Regions from separate parts of the Nonomuraea salmonea genome, predicted to be linked through region 2. Evidence: riboswitches for the same ligand, from Rfam matches in the RefSeq annotation. Region 2 holds a riboswitch; the other holds the start of a gene.
The links. A riboswitch is a leader RNA that binds a small molecule or an ion and turns the genes downstream of it on or off. The one in region 2 is predicted to bind S-adenosylmethionine.

Region 1: it holds a riboswitch for S-adenosylmethionine, as region 2 does, so the genes downstream of both, ACFFR3_RS33695 (aminotransferase class V-fold PLP-dependent enzyme) here and thrC (threonine synthase) in region 2, are expected to answer to the same signal.

Annotation. Positions count from the first base shown of each region.
Region 1 covers NZ_JBHMCF010000038.1:287,554-295,398, forward strand. Annotated here, with positions in the region: gene ACFFR3_RS33665 (RNA-guided endonuclease InsQ/TnpB family protein) at 1-285, shown strand, start outside; gene ACFFR3_RS33670 (Rossmann-like and DUF2520 domain-containing protein) at 344-1,234, opposite strand; gene ACFFR3_RS33675 (chaplin family protein) at 1,552-1,779, opposite strand; gene ACFFR3_RS33680 (SAM-dependent methyltransferase) at 1,969-2,931, shown strand; gene ACFFR3_RS33685 (cytochrome P450) at 3,010-4,206, opposite strand; gene ACFFR3_RS33690 (TerC family protein) at 4,206-4,949, opposite strand; SAM riboswitch class IV at 5,063-5,178, shown strand; gene ACFFR3_RS33695 (aminotransferase class V-fold PLP-dependent enzyme) at 5,223-6,518, shown strand; gene ACFFR3_RS33700 (DoxX family protein) at 6,621-7,307, opposite strand; gene ACFFR3_RS33705 (NADH-quinone oxidoreductase subunit D) at 7,430-7,845, shown strand, end outside.
Region 2 covers NZ_JBHMCF010000013.1:199,185-207,029, forward strand. Annotated here, with positions in the region: gene ACFFR3_RS18880 (HelD family protein) at 1-1,387, shown strand, start outside; gene ACFFR3_RS18885 (YbhB/YbcL family Raf kinase inhibitor-like protein) at 1,454-1,984, shown strand; gene ACFFR3_RS18890 (hypothetical protein) at 2,054-2,284, opposite strand; gene groL (chaperonin GroEL) at 2,435-4,066, opposite strand; gene ACFFR3_RS18900 (cold-shock protein) at 4,397-4,597, opposite strand; gene ACFFR3_RS18905 (MoaD/ThiS family protein) at 4,841-5,116, opposite strand; gene thrC (threonine synthase) at 5,141-6,373, opposite strand; SAM riboswitch class I at 6,387-6,528, opposite strand; gene ACFFR3_RS18915 (RNA polymerase sigma factor) at 6,608-7,162, opposite strand; gene ACFFR3_RS18920 (alpha,alpha-trehalose-phosphate synthase (UDP-forming)) at 7,194-7,845, shown strand, end outside.

The DNA of each region.
Region 1 (7,845 bases), on a different contig from region 2:
GCCAAGGCCGGACTGAACAAGAGCATCCTGGACGCGGGCTGGGGGGTGTTCCTGACGGTCCTCGCGCACAAGGCTGAAAGCGCCGGTCGAGAGCTGATCGCGGTGAACCCCGCCGGCACCTCCCGCACGTGTGCCCGTTGCGGGCACTGCGCGAAGGACGATCGTCTCACCCAGGCATCGTTCGTCTGTACGGCGTGCGGTCATGCCGCGCACGCCGACGTGAACGCGGCCGTCAACATTCTCAGGGCAGGGCTTGCCCTTCGCCAGGCTGCGCAAGCGGCTTAGCGAGAAGCCGCTCCCTCCAGGGAGCGGAGGAGTCACAACAGCCCTCCGAACGCGACGGTCAGGTCCATATATTGCCCCCCAGTGCGTCGAGCAGCCGCTCCGCCTCCTCCGGCTTGAGCAGCCCGGCCGCCAGCGCGCGGTCGGCCGTGAGCCTGGCCAGCGCGATGTAGGCGTCGGCCGCCTCGGGCGCGGCCAGGATGAGCGCGTCGACGTGTTTGCGTACGGTGCCGGCGTCTCCCCTGACGACGGGACCGGTCAGGCCCGCGATGCCGAGCCGCAGCACGTTGTCGAGCGCGGCGCCGAGCAGCGGGCCCAGCATCCGGCCTGGATGCTCGACCCCGATGCCACGCAGCAGGTCGCCCGACTCGGCGATGAGCGTGACCATGTGGTTGGCGGCGCCGGCCAGGGCCGCGTGGTAGAGCGGGCGGTCGGAGTCGGCGATCCAGACCGGCTCGCCGCCCATCTCGATCACCAGCGCCTCGGCGACCGGCCGCAGCACGTCGGGGGCGGTCACGCCGTAGGAGATGCCGGTGAGCTTGTTGAGGTCGTCGTCGCGGCCCGTGAACGTCATCACCGGGTGCAGCGCCAGCGGCAGCGCGCCCGCCTCGGCCGCCGGGTCGAGCACCGACAGACCGTACGCCCCGCTGGTGTGGACGAGCATCTTGCCCCGCAGGTCGGCGCCCGTGCTGGCCAGGCCGCCGACCAGGTCGGGCAGCGCGTCGTCGGGCACGGTGAGCAGGATCAGCTGCGCCGCCGCCACCACCTCGTCGGGCCTGGACGGCGAGACGCCGAGGCGCTCGGCCGCCCATCGCTGGGAGTTGTCGGAAACGCCGCTGGCGGCCACCACCCGGTGGCCCGCCTGCGCGAGCGCCGCGCCGAGTGCGGAGCCCACCTTGCCGGCCCCCAGCACGCCGACGGTCAGCCGTGCCGGGCGGTCCCCTGCGTCCATGACGTCTCACCCCTGACCAACGTGATGGCACTGCCGACCAGGGTAACGGCCTCGGGGAGTGGCGAGCGTGACCGGAGATTTGCCGCGCGTTGAGTTACCGACAAAAGGGACAAGGGCATGCGAATGGGTGCACCCCCTGTCGGAAGAGATGAGGAGAGGGGCCATCGCAGAAAGGCAGCGGGCGCCGAGTCCTCTGTGGACCCGACGCCCGCGATCGCGCTGACCCCTTGGGAGTGCGCCGGCCGGTCATCCGCCGACTGACCAGCCGGGACATGAACCCGGGCCGGCCTGCGCCGGCCCGGGCTCTATGAGTGCGGTCAGTGGTGGCTGGGCGCGTAGGCGTTGGCACCGCCCTTGCAGCCCGCGACCGCGAGGCCGATGACGGCGACCGCGTTGCCGCAGACGTTGATCGGGGCGACGATCGGGACGTGGAGCTGGTTGCCGGAGATAACGCCGCCGGTGCCGTTGGTGATGTCGGCGTGCGCCGGGGCGGCCAGCGACAGCATGGCGACGGCTCCGGTGACGACCATGACCTTCTTCAGCACGAGGGCTCCTCTCTTTCGCGGCCTGCACGACCGCGGGGTGCTTCTTCGGCGAGTGAAGGCCGCACCGCCCGATGGTCGACGCAGGGCAATCACTCGATGACAACAGGTAAACGCTAGCGCAAGATTGCGACATTGAGTAGTCATTCAATGACAGTGCGTCGCGATGGGAAGTCATGAGATAGTCCAGGCATGTGGCTCACATGGCGCGCGGCGACGGAGCGCGCGCTGTACGGCGAGGAGGGCTTCTACCTCCGCGAACGCCCCTCGGGCCACTTCCGCACCTCCGTCAGCGCGTCCCCGGCCTTCGCCGAGGCGGTGCTGGCGCTGCTCGCGGAAGTGGACGCCGAGCTGGGCAAACCCGACGCGCTTGACCTGGTCGACATCGGGGCGGGCGAGGGCGTGCTGGTCGCCGAGGTCCTCGAACGCGCCGAGCCCGCGCTGCGCGACCGGCTGCGCGTCACGGCGGTCGACCTGTCGCCCAGGCCCGCCGGCCTGCCCGAGGAGATCGCCTGGTCGAGAGAGCTGCCGTGCTGCTTCACCGGGCTGGCCGTCGCCAACGAGTGGCTCGACAACGTGCCGCTCGACGTGGTCGAGCAGACCGCCGACGGGCCCCGGGTGGTGATGGTGGAGGTGCACACCGGCGAGGAGCGCCTGGGCGGGCCGCTGCGGCCGGCCGACCGGGAGTGGCTCGACCGGTGGTGGCCGCTGACACGGATGGGGGCGCGGGCCGAGGTCGGCAGGCCGCGTGACGAGGCGTGGGCGTCCGTTCTCGTCCGTCTCACCAGGGGCCGGGCGATCGCCATCGATTATGCACATCCTGTGGATAACCGTCCGCCCTGTGGAACGCTGACCGGATACCGGGACGGGTCGGTCGTGACCCCCGTACCCGACGGGAGCTGCGACATCACCGCACACGTCGCACTCGACGCGTGCGCCGAGGCCGGGCGGCGGGCCGGCGCGATATCCACAGCCTTGTCCACACAGCGCGAGGCGCTGCGCGAGCTGGGGCTGACCGGCGCGCGGCCGCCCCTCGACCTGGCCCGCACCGATCCGCGCCGCTACCTTCGCGCGCTCGCGCGGGCCTCGGAGGAGGGCGAGCTGCTGGAGGCGACCGGGCTCGGGGGCTTCGGCTGGCTCAGCCAGACCAAGTGACCCCCGCCACGCCCCCGGGCGAAGCCCAGCCGGGAGCGTCCGCCGCTTCAGGCGGCGGCGACGTGCTCGTTCACGCCTTCATGCGGGGGTGGCCGTCAGGTTCAGCGCGTGGAGGCCGCGGATGACGTAGCCCGGCTTCCATTCGGGCTCTTCCCGCAGCTCCAGCTTCGACGTGCGGTCGAGCAGGGCGCCGAACGACTCCGCCAGCTCGATCCTGGCCAGCGGCGCGCCCAGGCAGAAGTGGATGCCGGCGCCGAACGAGATGTGCGGATTGTCGGCGCGGCCCACGTCGAGCCGGTCAGGGTCGGCGAACACCTCGGGGTCCCTGTTGGCCGAGCCGAACAGCAGGGCCACCTCCGAGCCGCGCGGGATGCGCACGCCGTGCACCTCGATGTCCTCAAGCACCCACCGCTCGAACATCTGCAGCGGCGTGTCCCACCGCATCAGCTCCTCGACCGCGGTGGGCAGCAGCGAGCGGTCGGCGCGCAGCCTGGCCAGCTCGGCCGGGTTGCGGAACAACGACCACCAGCCGTTGCCCGTCACGTTCACGGTGGCCTCGTGACCGGCGTTGAGCAGCAGCACGCAGGTGCCGACCAGCTCGTCCTCGGTCAGCTCGCCGATCTGGGTGAGCGCGCTGACGAGGTCGTCGCCGGGGTTGGCGCGCCGGTCGGCGGCCAGGGCCTTGAGGTAGTCGGAGAACTCCGTGGCCGCGCGTACGGCGGTGTGCTGGGCCTCCAGGGTGGGGTTGAGCTCGTACATGCCGCAGATGTCGGCCGACCAGGGGCGCAGCAGGTGGCGGTCACCGTCGGGGATGCCGAGCATCTCCGCGATGACGGTGACCGGCAGCGGCTCGGCGACCTCGGCGATGAGGTCGCCGCCGCCCTTCTCCACGTACGCATCCACGAGCTCGCCCGCCATGGCCCTGACGCGGGGCCGCAGCGACTCGACCATGCGCGGCGTGAACGCCTTGGAGACCAGCCGGCGCAACCGCGTGTGCACCGGCGGCTCCACGTCGAGCATGCCCGCCCTGATCACGCGCCAGAACGGCTCCTGGAACTCCGGCTCAGCCGGCCTGCCGAACTCCTCGTGGCCTGCCACGTGCAGGTACGAGCGGCCCAGGCGGCGATCCCTGAGCAGCGCGTTGACGTCGGCGTGCCGGGAGATCAGCCATTGGCCCGTCGGCTCGAAGTAGCTGACGGGCGCCTCGCGCCGCAGCTCCTCGTAGACGCGGTACGGGTACGCCACGAATTCCGGATTCCAAGGATCAAAGCCCACTATTTCATCTTAGAAGCGGACGCCTCCCTCTTCGCGTTCCTGCTCCGCACCCGGATGTTGAGCAGCTCGACCACGACGGAGAACGCCATCGCGAAGTAGATGTAGCCCTTGGGGATGTGCTGGTCGAGACCCTCGGCCACGAGCATCACGCCGATGAGCACCAGGAACGCCAGCGCCAGCATCTTGATCGTGGGGTGGCTGTCCACGAACCGGCTGATCGGCCCGGACGCGAACAGCATCACGACCACGGCCACCACGACCGCCGCGATCATGACGCCGAGCTCGTCCACCATGCCGACCGCGGTGATCACCGAGTCGAGCGAGAACACGATGTCCAGCACCATGATCTGCAGGATCACGGAGGTGAAGGAGACGGCCGCGGGCTTCTTGCCGTCCTTGTCGTGAGGCGCCTCCATGTTGTGGTGGATCTCGGTGACGCTCTTGCCCAGCAGGAACAGGCCGCCGAACAGCAGGATCAGGTCACGTCCCGAAATCTCATGACCGAGGACCTCGAACAACGGCTCGGTGAGCTGCACCACCCACGACAGCCCCAGCAGCAGGAGCAGCCGGCTGACGAGTGCCGCGCCCAGGCCGAGCACGCGGGCCCGGTCGCGCTGCTCGGGTGGCAGCTTCCCGGCGAGGATGGAGATGAAGATGATGTTGTCGATCCCCAGCACGATCTCCAGGGCGACCAGGGTTAAAAAGCCGATCCAGATCTGCGGATCGGCCACCCAGTCGAGCATCGGGTACCTCCATGACTCGAGGGCAGGCGGGTTTCCGGTAGCAACGAGCCGGAGGCCGCAGAAGTTCACGGCTTGCGATTTCCGCCCGGGTGTCGGTTATAGTTCCCCTCGTAGGTCATGAGTGCCAGCGTCAAGCCCCGGCTAGCTGGCCGGCAACCCTCGCGTCCGCGGCGGGGTGCCCCGGGTGAAGACCTGGTCCGTCACGAGGTGTGGCGGGCAAGCGCGGGCTCCTCGGCTGCTTCCAGGGGTCCGATGACCCCGAGGAGGTTCGCCGTGTCCACTCTGACGATCTTCAGCAACGCCCGCGCCGCCGAGGAGACCCCGGCGCCCGCCACGCAGGCCCGGCCGATCCCCGCCGTCCTGGGCGCCGACCTCGAAGTGCCGGTCAAGGGCGGCCGCCTGGTCGGCTACGCCAACCTCGACTACGCCGCCAGCGCCCCCTGTCTCGAGCCGGTCAGCGCCGCCGTCACCGCCGCGCTCCCGGCCTACTCCAGCGTCCACCGCGGCGCCGGCTACGCCTCCCAGCTCACCACCGCCCGGTACGAGCAGGCCCGCCACACCGTACGCGCCTTCGTCGGCGCCCGCCCCGACGACGCGGTGATCTTCACCCGCAACACCACCGACGCCACGAACCTGCTGGCCGGCTGCCTGCCCGAAGGCACCACCACGGTCGTCTTCGACACCGAGCACCACGCCTCCCTGCTGCCCTGGCCGAACGCGGTCCGGCTGGCCCCGCCCGCTTTCCCCGGCGAGGCCGTGCGCGCCGCCGACGAGACGCTCGCCGCCATCGAAGGGCCCAAGCTGCTCGTCGTCACCGCCGCCTCCAACGTCACCGGCGAGCTGTGGCCCATCGCCGCCCTGGCCCACATCGCGCACCGGCACGGCGCGCGGATCCTGGTGGACGCGGCGCAGCTCGTACCGCATCGGCGGCTCAACCTGACCGCGCTCGACCTCGACTACGTGGCCTTCTCCGGCCACAAGCTGTACGCGCCGTTCGGCGCGGGCGCGCTGGTCGGGCGGCGGGACTGGCTGGCCGCGGGCGAGCCGTACCTCAAGGGCGGCGGCGCCGTCCGCTCGGTCGGCGAGAGCGCCGCGAACGTCGAGTGGCACGACGACCCCGAGCCACGCCACGAGGCGGGCACCCCCAACGTGCTGGGCGCCATCGCGCTGGCCGCGGCCTGCGACGCGCTGACCGCGACCGGCTGGACCGAGCTGGTGCGCGAGGAGGAGCGGCTGATCGCGCGGCTGCGTGCCGGGCTGGCCTCCATCGACGGGGTACGCGAGCTGTCCCTGTGGGGTCCCGACCACCCCCGGGTCGGCATCGTGTCGTTCACCGTGGCCGGGTACTCGGCGCGGGAGGTGGCCGAGGTGCTGTCCGGCGAGTACGGCATCGGGGTGCGCGACGGGAAGTTCTGCGCGCACCCGTTCGTCCGTCATCTGCTGGGCGCCTCCGACGGCGGCTGCGAGGACGGCACCGCGTCCGCCGTGCGGGCCTCGATCGGCATCGGCACGACGCAGGAACACGTGGACCGGCTGGTGTCGGCCCTGCGCGACCTGGTCGCACGCTGACGCCCAGCGGCCTCACCGAGCGGCCTTTCCGGGCGGCCTTTCCGGGCGGCCTTTCCGGGCGGCCTTTCCGGGCGGCCTTTCCGGGCGGCCCGTCCGCCGGGCTCAGCGGTTCGGTGGCTTACGGTGCTGGGGCGGCTCGTCGGCGACCAGGGAGTCGATCTCCCGCATGTCCTCGTCGTTGAGCCGGCTCTGCCGCGGCTCCTGCTGGGGCGCGCCCGGCTGCCTGGGGACGTCGGGCGGCTCCTCGGTGGTGGACCGGGCGGGCGTGGTGGGCCCGCCGTAGGAGCCGGTGTCCGTGGTGCCGTAAGAGCCCGTGGTGGTGTCCGTCCTGTTCGGCCGGTACGACACCAGGTCCTCCTCGGCGGCCCGGCGGTCGTGCCGCCGCCGGAACATCGACGACAGGATGCCGTCGATCCCGATGCGCCCGCCGCCCAGTGCCAGGAACAGCAGACAGAGCGCGCCGAGCGCCGCCGCGAGCTCCCAGCCGCCTTCCTGCACCATGATGCCCTTGTCCCAGTGCGCGAAGATGATCGCGCCCAGCATGTTGAGCAGCAGCAGCAGCGCCACAGGGCGGACCGCCAGCCCGATGATCAGCAGCACCCCGCCGATGAGCTCGACGACCATGGCGTACCCGGCGGCCAGCTCGGGCATCGGGATGCCCATCTCGCCGAATCCGCTCGCGATCGCGGAGTGCCCGCCCTGCCACTTCTGCCAGCCGTGCGCGACGAAAATCACGCCGGTGATGACGCGCGCGATCAGGGCCGCGATGTCGAAGAGAACTCTCTTCATGGTCCTATCTCCCCCCGTTCCAGCTATTCCTCCCCCTGTCCGGCTATGGGATGTCATCGCATGCCATCTCTTGACCAACCCCCTAGCTGGATCACCAGCGACGACGGTGGCAGCATGGCCGTATGACGGAACGTGTGGTCGGAATCGGCGCGGGCGCGAAAGAGCTGGCCACCGAGGACATGATCCTCAACATCGGGCCGCAACACCCCTCCACCCACGGCGTGCTGCGGCTGCGGCTGACGCTCGACGGCGAGCGCATCGCCACCGCCGAGCCGATCATCGGCTACATGCACCGGGGTGCGGAGAAGCTGTTCGAGGTGCGCGACTACCGTCAGATCATCATGCTCGCCAACCGGCACGACTGGCTGTCGGGGTTCGCGAACGAGCTGGGCGTGGTCATCGCCGCCGAGCGCATGCTGGGCATGGAACCGCCGGTGCGCGCCGTCTGGGCCCGCACGCTGCTCGCCGAGCTCAACCGGGTGCTCAACCACCTGATGTTCCTCGGCTCCTACCCGCTTGAGCTGGGCGCGATGACGCC
Region 2 (7,845 bases):
GACCGCCGTCGGCCTCCACCGCGCCGCCTACCTGCTGTTCACCCACCGCGAGCGGCTGGCCAGGTCGGGCGTCATGATCGTCGGGCCGAACCGGGCCTTCCTGTCCTACATCTCCTCCGTCCTGCCCGCGCTGGGCGAGGTCAAGGTCGACCAGACCACGGTGGCCGGGCTGCTGGGCGAGCACGCCGCCCCCGAGGACCCCGAGGTCGCCGCCATCAAGGGCGACGCCAGGATGGCCGCCGTCCTTGAGCGCGCGCTCTGGCTGCACATCGTCAAACCGGAGGAAGGCGTCGTCTTCACCAAGGGCGCCTACCGCCACCGGGTGGCCGACTACGAGGTGCGCGAGATCGTCGCCTCCCTGCGCGGCACCACCCGCTACAACCCCGGCCGCGCGGCGCTGGCCCAGCGGCTGGCCCACATGGTGCTCGTCCGCATGGAGCAGCGCGGCGAGTCGCCCGACGACCGGGTCCAGGACGCGGTGGCCAGGTCGAAGCCGGTCAAGCAGCTCGTGGACGCCGTCTGGCCCAAGCTGACGCCCGAGCAGGTGCTCCATCGCCTGCTGTCCGACCCCGAGTTCCGCGCCAAGGCCGCCAAGTCCGACCTGACGGCCGAGGAGCAGGAGCTGCTCGCCTGGCGCAAGCCGTACCGGAGCTGGAAGTCCGCGAAGTGGTCGGCGGCCGACGCGGCGCTCCTCGACGAGCTGCGCGACCTCATGGAACGCACGCCCTCACTGGGTCACCTGGTCGTGGACGAGGCGCAGGACCTGTCGGAGATGCAGCTCAGGGCGCTCGGACGGCGCTGCCGCAACGGCTCGGCCACCGTGCTCGGCGACCTCGCGCAGGGCACCACCCCGTGGTCCACCACCTCGTGGCAGGCGGTGCTCGAACACCTCGGCCAGCGCGAGGGCGAGGTGACGGAGCTGACACTCGGCTTCCGCGTGCCGCGCGAGGTGCTCGACTACGCGGCCCGGCTGCTGCCCTCCATCGCCCCCGGCCTGGCCGCGCCGCGCTCGCTGCGTCCCGGCGCGGGCTCGCTCACCGTGCTGCCCGGCGGCTCGGTCATCGAGGTGGCGCGGCAGGCGCTGGCCAAAGAGGGTTCCATCGGCGTCATCGTTCCCGACGCCCTGGTCGAGACCGTCTCGCAGGCGCTGGCCGAGCTGCCGCACGCCGTGCTCGACCCCGACTCCCCCGACGAGCAGCGCCTGCTCGTCGTGCCCGCCACGCTCGCCAAGGGCCTCGAGTACGACCACGTCATCGTGGTCGAGCCGGCCGACATCGTGGCCGCCGAGCCGAGGGGCCTGGCCCGGCTCTACGTCGTGCTGACCCGTGCGGTCACCTCGCTGACCGTGCTGCACGACAAGCCGCTGCCCGCCGAGCTGGCGGCGTGAGCCGCGCGGGCACGGCGCTTCTAGGATGGCTGGGCAAGCACCTAGCTCTCACCCAAGGAGGATGCCGTGCCCGCACCGCTTCCCCATGAATTCCTGCCGTCGGTCCCCGCGCTCGTGGTCGAGAGCGACGACATCCAGGACGGCGAGCGACTGCCCGACCTCCACGTCTTCAACGACTGGGGCATGACGGGCGGCAACCAGTCGCCGCACCTGCGCTGGTCCGGCGCCCCCGAGGGCACCAGGAGCTATGCCGTCACGTGCTTCGACCCCGACGCGCCGACCGGCAGCGGCTTCTGGCACTGGGTGCTGTTCGACCTGCCGGCCTCGGTGACCGAGCTGCCCACCGGCGCGGGCTCGGCGCCCGACTTCAAGGGCCTGCCCGAGGGCGCCGTGCACGCCCGCACCGACTACGGCACCAAGGCCTACGGCGGCGCCGCCCCGCCTCCCGGCGACCCGCACCGCTACGTCTTCACCGTGCACGCGCTGGGCGTCGACAAGCTGGGGGTCGACAGCGACACCAGCCCGGCCGTGGTCGGCTTCAACATCAACGCCAACCTGCTGGCCCGTGGCTTCGTCGTGGCCCACTTCGGCGTCTGACAAGCGTCAGAGCGCCCCGCCGGGAGCCCGGCGGGGCGCTCGTCATGTCGGGGTCAGCTCATGTCGGGGTCAGCGCACGAGGGGCGCCTGGGGGCAGCCGACGAGCCCCGGCAGCAGCGAGTCGACGACCGGAATGCCGGTGGTGGTCGCGCCCGGCAGGCAGAACGGATTGTTCAGCTGGCGCAGCAGGCTGAACGTGCTCGTCAGCTCGTCGTCGGCATGCGCGGGAGCCGCCGCGGCGGTGACGGCGGCCAGGGCGATGGCCGCGATACCGAAAATGCGCTTGCTGCGGGAGAACATCCGCCACTCCTTCGTTGAGGTGAGTTATGGCTGACCACCTTTCCTCACCATGAGTAGCGGATCAATGGTGAAACGTAATGGCAGCTCCACAAGAAAAAGAGCGGCCCGGAAAATTCCGGACCGCTCTTCGCCTGCGCGACGGATAAAGACCTAGAAGTCCATGTCGCCGCCGCCGGGCATGCCGCCGGCGGGAGCGGCCCCAGCCTTCTCGGGCTTCTCGGCGATGACGGCCTCGGTCGTCAGGAACAGCGCCGCGATGGAGGCGGCGTTCTGCAGCGCGGAGCGCGTCACCTTGGCCGGGTCGATGATGCCCGACTCGAACATGTTGACGTACTCGCCCGACGCGGCGTTGAGGCCCTCACCCGGGGTGAGGTTGCGCACGCGCTCGACCACGACGCCGCCCTCGAGGCCGGCGTTGACCGCGATCTGCTTGAGCGGCTCCTCCAGCGCCTTCTTGACGATGGCGGCACCGGTGGCCTCGTCGCCGTTGAGCTCGAGCTTGTCGAACGCCTTGGCGCCGGCCTGCAGCAGCGCCACGCCACCGCCGGGGACGATGCCCTCCTCGACGGCCGCCTTCGCGTTGCGGACGGCGTCCTCGATGCGGTGCTTGCGCTCCTTGAGCTCGACCTCGGTGGCGGCACCGGCCTTGATGACGGCGACGCCGCCGGCCAGCTTGGCCAGGCGCTCCTGGAGCTTCTCGCGGTCGTAGTCGGAGTCGGTGCGCTCGATCTCGGCGCGGATCTCGTTGACCCGGCCGGAGATCTGCTCGGCGTCACCGGCGCCGTCGACGATCGTCGTCTCGTCCTTGGTCACGACCACCTTGCGGGCGCGGCCCAGCAGGTCGAGGGTGGCGGTCTCGAGCTTGAGGCCGACCTCCTCGGCGATGACCTGACCGCCGGTCAGGATCGCGATGTCGTTGAGCATGGCCTTGCGGCGGTCGCCGAAGCCCGGAGCCTTGACGGCGACGGAACGGAACAGGCCGCGGATCTTGTTGACGACCAGGGTCGCCAGAGCCTCGCCCTCGACGTCCTCGGCGATGATCAGCAGCGGCTTGCCGGACTGGACGACCTTGTCGAGCAGCGGCAGCAGGTCCTTGTTGGCGGAGACCTTGCTGTTGACGATCAGGATGTAGGGGTCTTCGAGCACGGCCTCCATGCGGTCGGAGTCGGTCACGAAGTACATCGACGTCATGCCCTTGTCGAAGCGCATGCCCTCGGTGAGCTCGAGCTCGAGGCCGAAGGTGTTGCTCTCCTCGACGGTGATGACGCCTTCCTTGCCGACCTTGTCCATCGCCTCGGCGATGAGCGAGCCGATCTCGGGGTCGGCGGCGGAGATGGAGGCGGTGGAGGCGATCTGCTCCTTGGTCTCCACGTCCTTGGCCAGCTTGGAGAGCTCCTCGCTGACGCGCTCGACGGCGGACTCGATGCCCTTCTTCAGGGCCATCGGGTTGGCGCCGGCGGCGACGTTGCGCAGGCCCTCGCGCACCAGCGCCTGGGCGAGCACGGTGGCCGTGGTGGTGCCGTCACCAGCCACGTCGTCGGTCTTCTTCGCGACCTCCTTGACCAGCTCGGCGCCGATCTTCTCCCAGGGGTCCTCGAGCTCGATCTCCTTGGCGATGGACACACCGTCGTTGGTGATCGTGGGAGCGCCCCACTTCTTCTCCAGCACGACGTTGCGGCCCTTGGGACCCAAGGTCACCTTGACGGCGTCGGCGAGCTGGTTCATACCGCGCTCGAGACCGCGCCGGGCGTCCTCGTCAAACGCGATCATCTTGGCTGCCATAAGGCTAGACCTCCCAGATGCAGGGTGGCTTGTCGTGGACCGAGCCGACGCCCGCGACGGCATGGGTCAGCATCTCCTTCGGCAGACCCCATCGTCCCGATCCGGTGTTGGCACTCTGCTGCACAGAGTGCCAACGAACTGTTTAGCACTCTACCCTGTCGAGTGCAAGCGAACGCCCACCTGCCCCACGTTTCCGCCCAGGTCAGTCAGTACGCCGGTACGGCGAGCCGCCCTGGGCGGCCCACCGTACGCGAGTCGACGAGAGAGAGATGACGGCTCGCACGGACTGCGCTGCCGTGCGAACCCGCCCGGTGCATACCAGGATGTCGATCAGACCGTTCGGACGGACTCCGCCTGCGGTCCCTTCTGGCCCTGCGTGATCTCGAACTCGACGCGCTGTCCCTGCTCGAGAGATCGGTACCCGTCCATCATGATCGCTGAGTAATGGACGAATACATCCTTACCACCGTCTACCGCGATGAAGCCGTAGCCCTTGTCCGCGTTGAACCACTTGACGGTGCCCTGCGCCACTTCCGACTCCTCTTACTGGTCTCCCAGATCTCGCCCATTCCTCCGCGAGACCTGTAATCGCCCGACTTAACAGAAAATCAGCCGGACGATCGCCCTCGACCATACCTGTGGGGAGGGGTTTGGCAACAGAGTCAATCTGGGAACTGCCTATTTCTTCTTCCCGAACCTGGTTCAACATTGAATTAGGCCCGGAAAAGGAGAAGGCGCCCACAAGGGGCGCCTTCTGGATGCGAGCCGCGACACTCAGCCGCCGGCGACCGCCGGGATGATGGAGATCTGAGTCCCCTCAGGGGCGGGAGTGTCGAGGCCCTCGGCGAAACGGACGTCCTCTTCCCCCACGTAAACGTTGACGAAACGACGAATCTTGCCCGATTCATCCAGAATTCTCGCGCCGATGCCCGGGTAGTCGGCGTCGAGCTTGATGAGCACGTCACGAAGCGTCGCGCCCTCGCCACTGACCTCCGCGTTGCCCCCGGTGTAGGTGCGCAGAATGGTGGGAATCCGCACAGAAACGCTCATGGTTTAAGTCGCCTTTCCTGGTTGTCAGACAGTCGCGCGGAACGCGTCGAGAGAGGGCCGGATCACGGCCGTGGGTGCGGCGTCGTCGCTGATCGCGTCGAGCGTCTTGAGCCCGTCACCGGTGTTGAGCACCACGGTGAGGGCGTCGGGGTCGAGCACGCCGTTCTCGGTGAGCTTCTTCAGCACGCCGACGGTGACGCCGCCCGCGGTCTCGGCGAAGACGCCCTCCGTCGAGGCCAGCAGCTTGATGGCGGCCACGATCTCGGCGTCGGTGACGTCCTCGACGGCTCCGCCGGTGCGCCGGGCGATGTCCAGCACGTACGGCCCGTCGGCCGGGTTGCCGATGGCCAGGGACTTGGCGATGGTGTCGGGCTTGACCGGCCGTACGACCTCGTGCCCCGCCTTGTACGCGGTCGACACCGGCGAGCACCCGGCCGCCTGCGCCCCGAAGATCTTGTACGGGGTGTCCTCGACCAGCCCCAGCTTCACCAGCTCCTTGAAGCCCTTGTCGATCTTCGTGAGCTGGGACCCGGAGGCGATGGGGATGATGATCTGCTCGGGCAGCCGCCAGCCGAGCTGCTCGGCGATCTCGTACGCGAGCGTCTTGGAGCCCTCGGCGTAGTAGGGCCGCAGGTTGACGTTGACGAATCCCCACTTGTCGCCCAGCGGGTCGCCGATGAGTTCGGAGCAGAACCGGTTGACGTCGTCGTACGTGCCCTCGATGCCGATGAGCTTCCCGCCGAAGACCCGCGCCATGGCGATCTTCGCCTGCTCCAGATTGGCCGGGATGAACACGCACGCGTCGAGCCCTGCCCGCGCGGCGGCGGCGGTGACGGCGCCGGCGAGATTGCCGGTGGAGGAGCAGGAAAGCGTGTGGAAGCCGAAGTTCCTGGCCGCTTCGACGGCCATGGCGACGACCCGGTCCTTGAAGGAGTGGGTGGGATTGCCGGAGTCGTCCTTCACGTAAAGGGACTTGATGCCGAGCGTTCGGCCGAGGTTTCCGGCCTTGACCAATTTCGTCCAGCCGGGGTTCATATTCGGCTTTTCGGTCACGTTCGCCGGAACCGGAAGGAGCGCCCGGTAACGCCAGATGTTGGCCGGACCCGATGCGATCTGCTCGCGGGTCACCCGGCCGAAGTCGTAGGCCGCCTCGAGCGGCCCGAAACACTCCTGACACGCGAAGCTGGGACCCAGCGGGTAACGCGCGCCGCACTCGCGGCAGGACAGAGCGGTGGCAGGACCAAAGTCAAGCGACATGAAGCGAGGCCTTCCCTCATCTTCGCCCGCGGCCACCTTGACCGCGAACCGGAATTGGCACCTTGTCCCGGTCGGCCTCGCCTGGTCGCGAGTCGAAAGCCGGGAGGGTTGCCGGGGCTTCGCAGGGCCGGTCCCTCCACCCCTCTGGATGAGCAATATGAAGTTGTTGAAACGGACTCTACCCGCTTAAGTGGCCGCAATTACCACCCGTCTCACCATGTGAGACGGGTGGTCTCAGCGATAGTCTTCGCCCAGCACACCCTGCACGTACTTGCGTGCCTGATGGATGCGGGATTTCGCGGTGCCCAGCGGGATGCCGAGCTGCTCGGCCACCTCGTTGTAGTCGAGCTGGACGATGTCACGCAGCACCAGCGCCTGCGCCAGGTCGGGCTTGTCGGCCTCCAGGGCCTCCATCGCGTCGAGCAGGTCGAGCCGCGAGCCCGCGATCACGCTGACCCGCCGCACGTCGGGCTTCTGCATCGGCAGCTCGTCCGAGCTCTGCTCGGCCGCCCGCCGCTTCAGCGACCGGTACGTCGTGCGCGCGCAGTTGGCCGTCACGATGTGCAGCCACGTACTGAACCTGGCGCGCCCCTCGAACCGCCCGATATTACGCGCGACAGCCAGCAACGTATCTTGCGAGGCCTCCTCCGCGTCCTGGTGATAAGGCAGGATTCGGGCGCAATGCCGCATCACATCGGGCTCTATCCGCGCCAGGAGCTCGCCGAGTGCGCGATGATCTCCGGCAGCGGCTGAGCGGGCGAGTTCCTCGGTTAGCTCATCAAGCGCCATAGCTGGGATCCTATGATCGAAAGGAGCCTAGATGAACAGCGTGCTGTTGGCCTCCAACAGAGGGCCGGTCTCCTTCACCGTCTCCGACGACGGCGAACTCACCATGAAGCGCGGCGGCGGCGGTCTCGTGTCGGGCCTGTCGGGCGTGGCCAAGGGCGACGGCGTGCTGTGGGTCTGCGCGGCGTTGTCCGACGGCGACCGCAGCGCCGTGCGGCAGGCCGGCGGCGGCCGGGTCGACCACGCGGGCTACGACACGGGCCCGATGCGCATGCTCGACATCCCGCCCGCCACCTTCCATCGCGCCTACAACGCGGTGGCCAACTCGACCCTGTGGTTCGTCAACCATCTGCTCTACGACATCCCCAACTCGCCCAACTTCGGCACCAGGTTCGAGCGCGAGTGGGAGTCATACCGCGACTACAACGGCGCTTTCGCGCTGGCGCTGGCCGAGGAGGCCGGCCACGGCGCGCGCGTGATGGTGCAGGACTACCACCTTACGCTGACCCCCGCCATGCTCAGGGCCGAACGGCCCGACCTGCGCATCGCGCACTTCAGCCACACCCCGTGGGCGCCGCCCGAATACTTCTCGCTGCTGCCCGACGACGTCGCCAAGGAGGTGCTCGAAGGCATCCTGGGCGCCGACCACGCCGGCTTCCTCACCGACCGGTGGGCGCAGGCGTTCA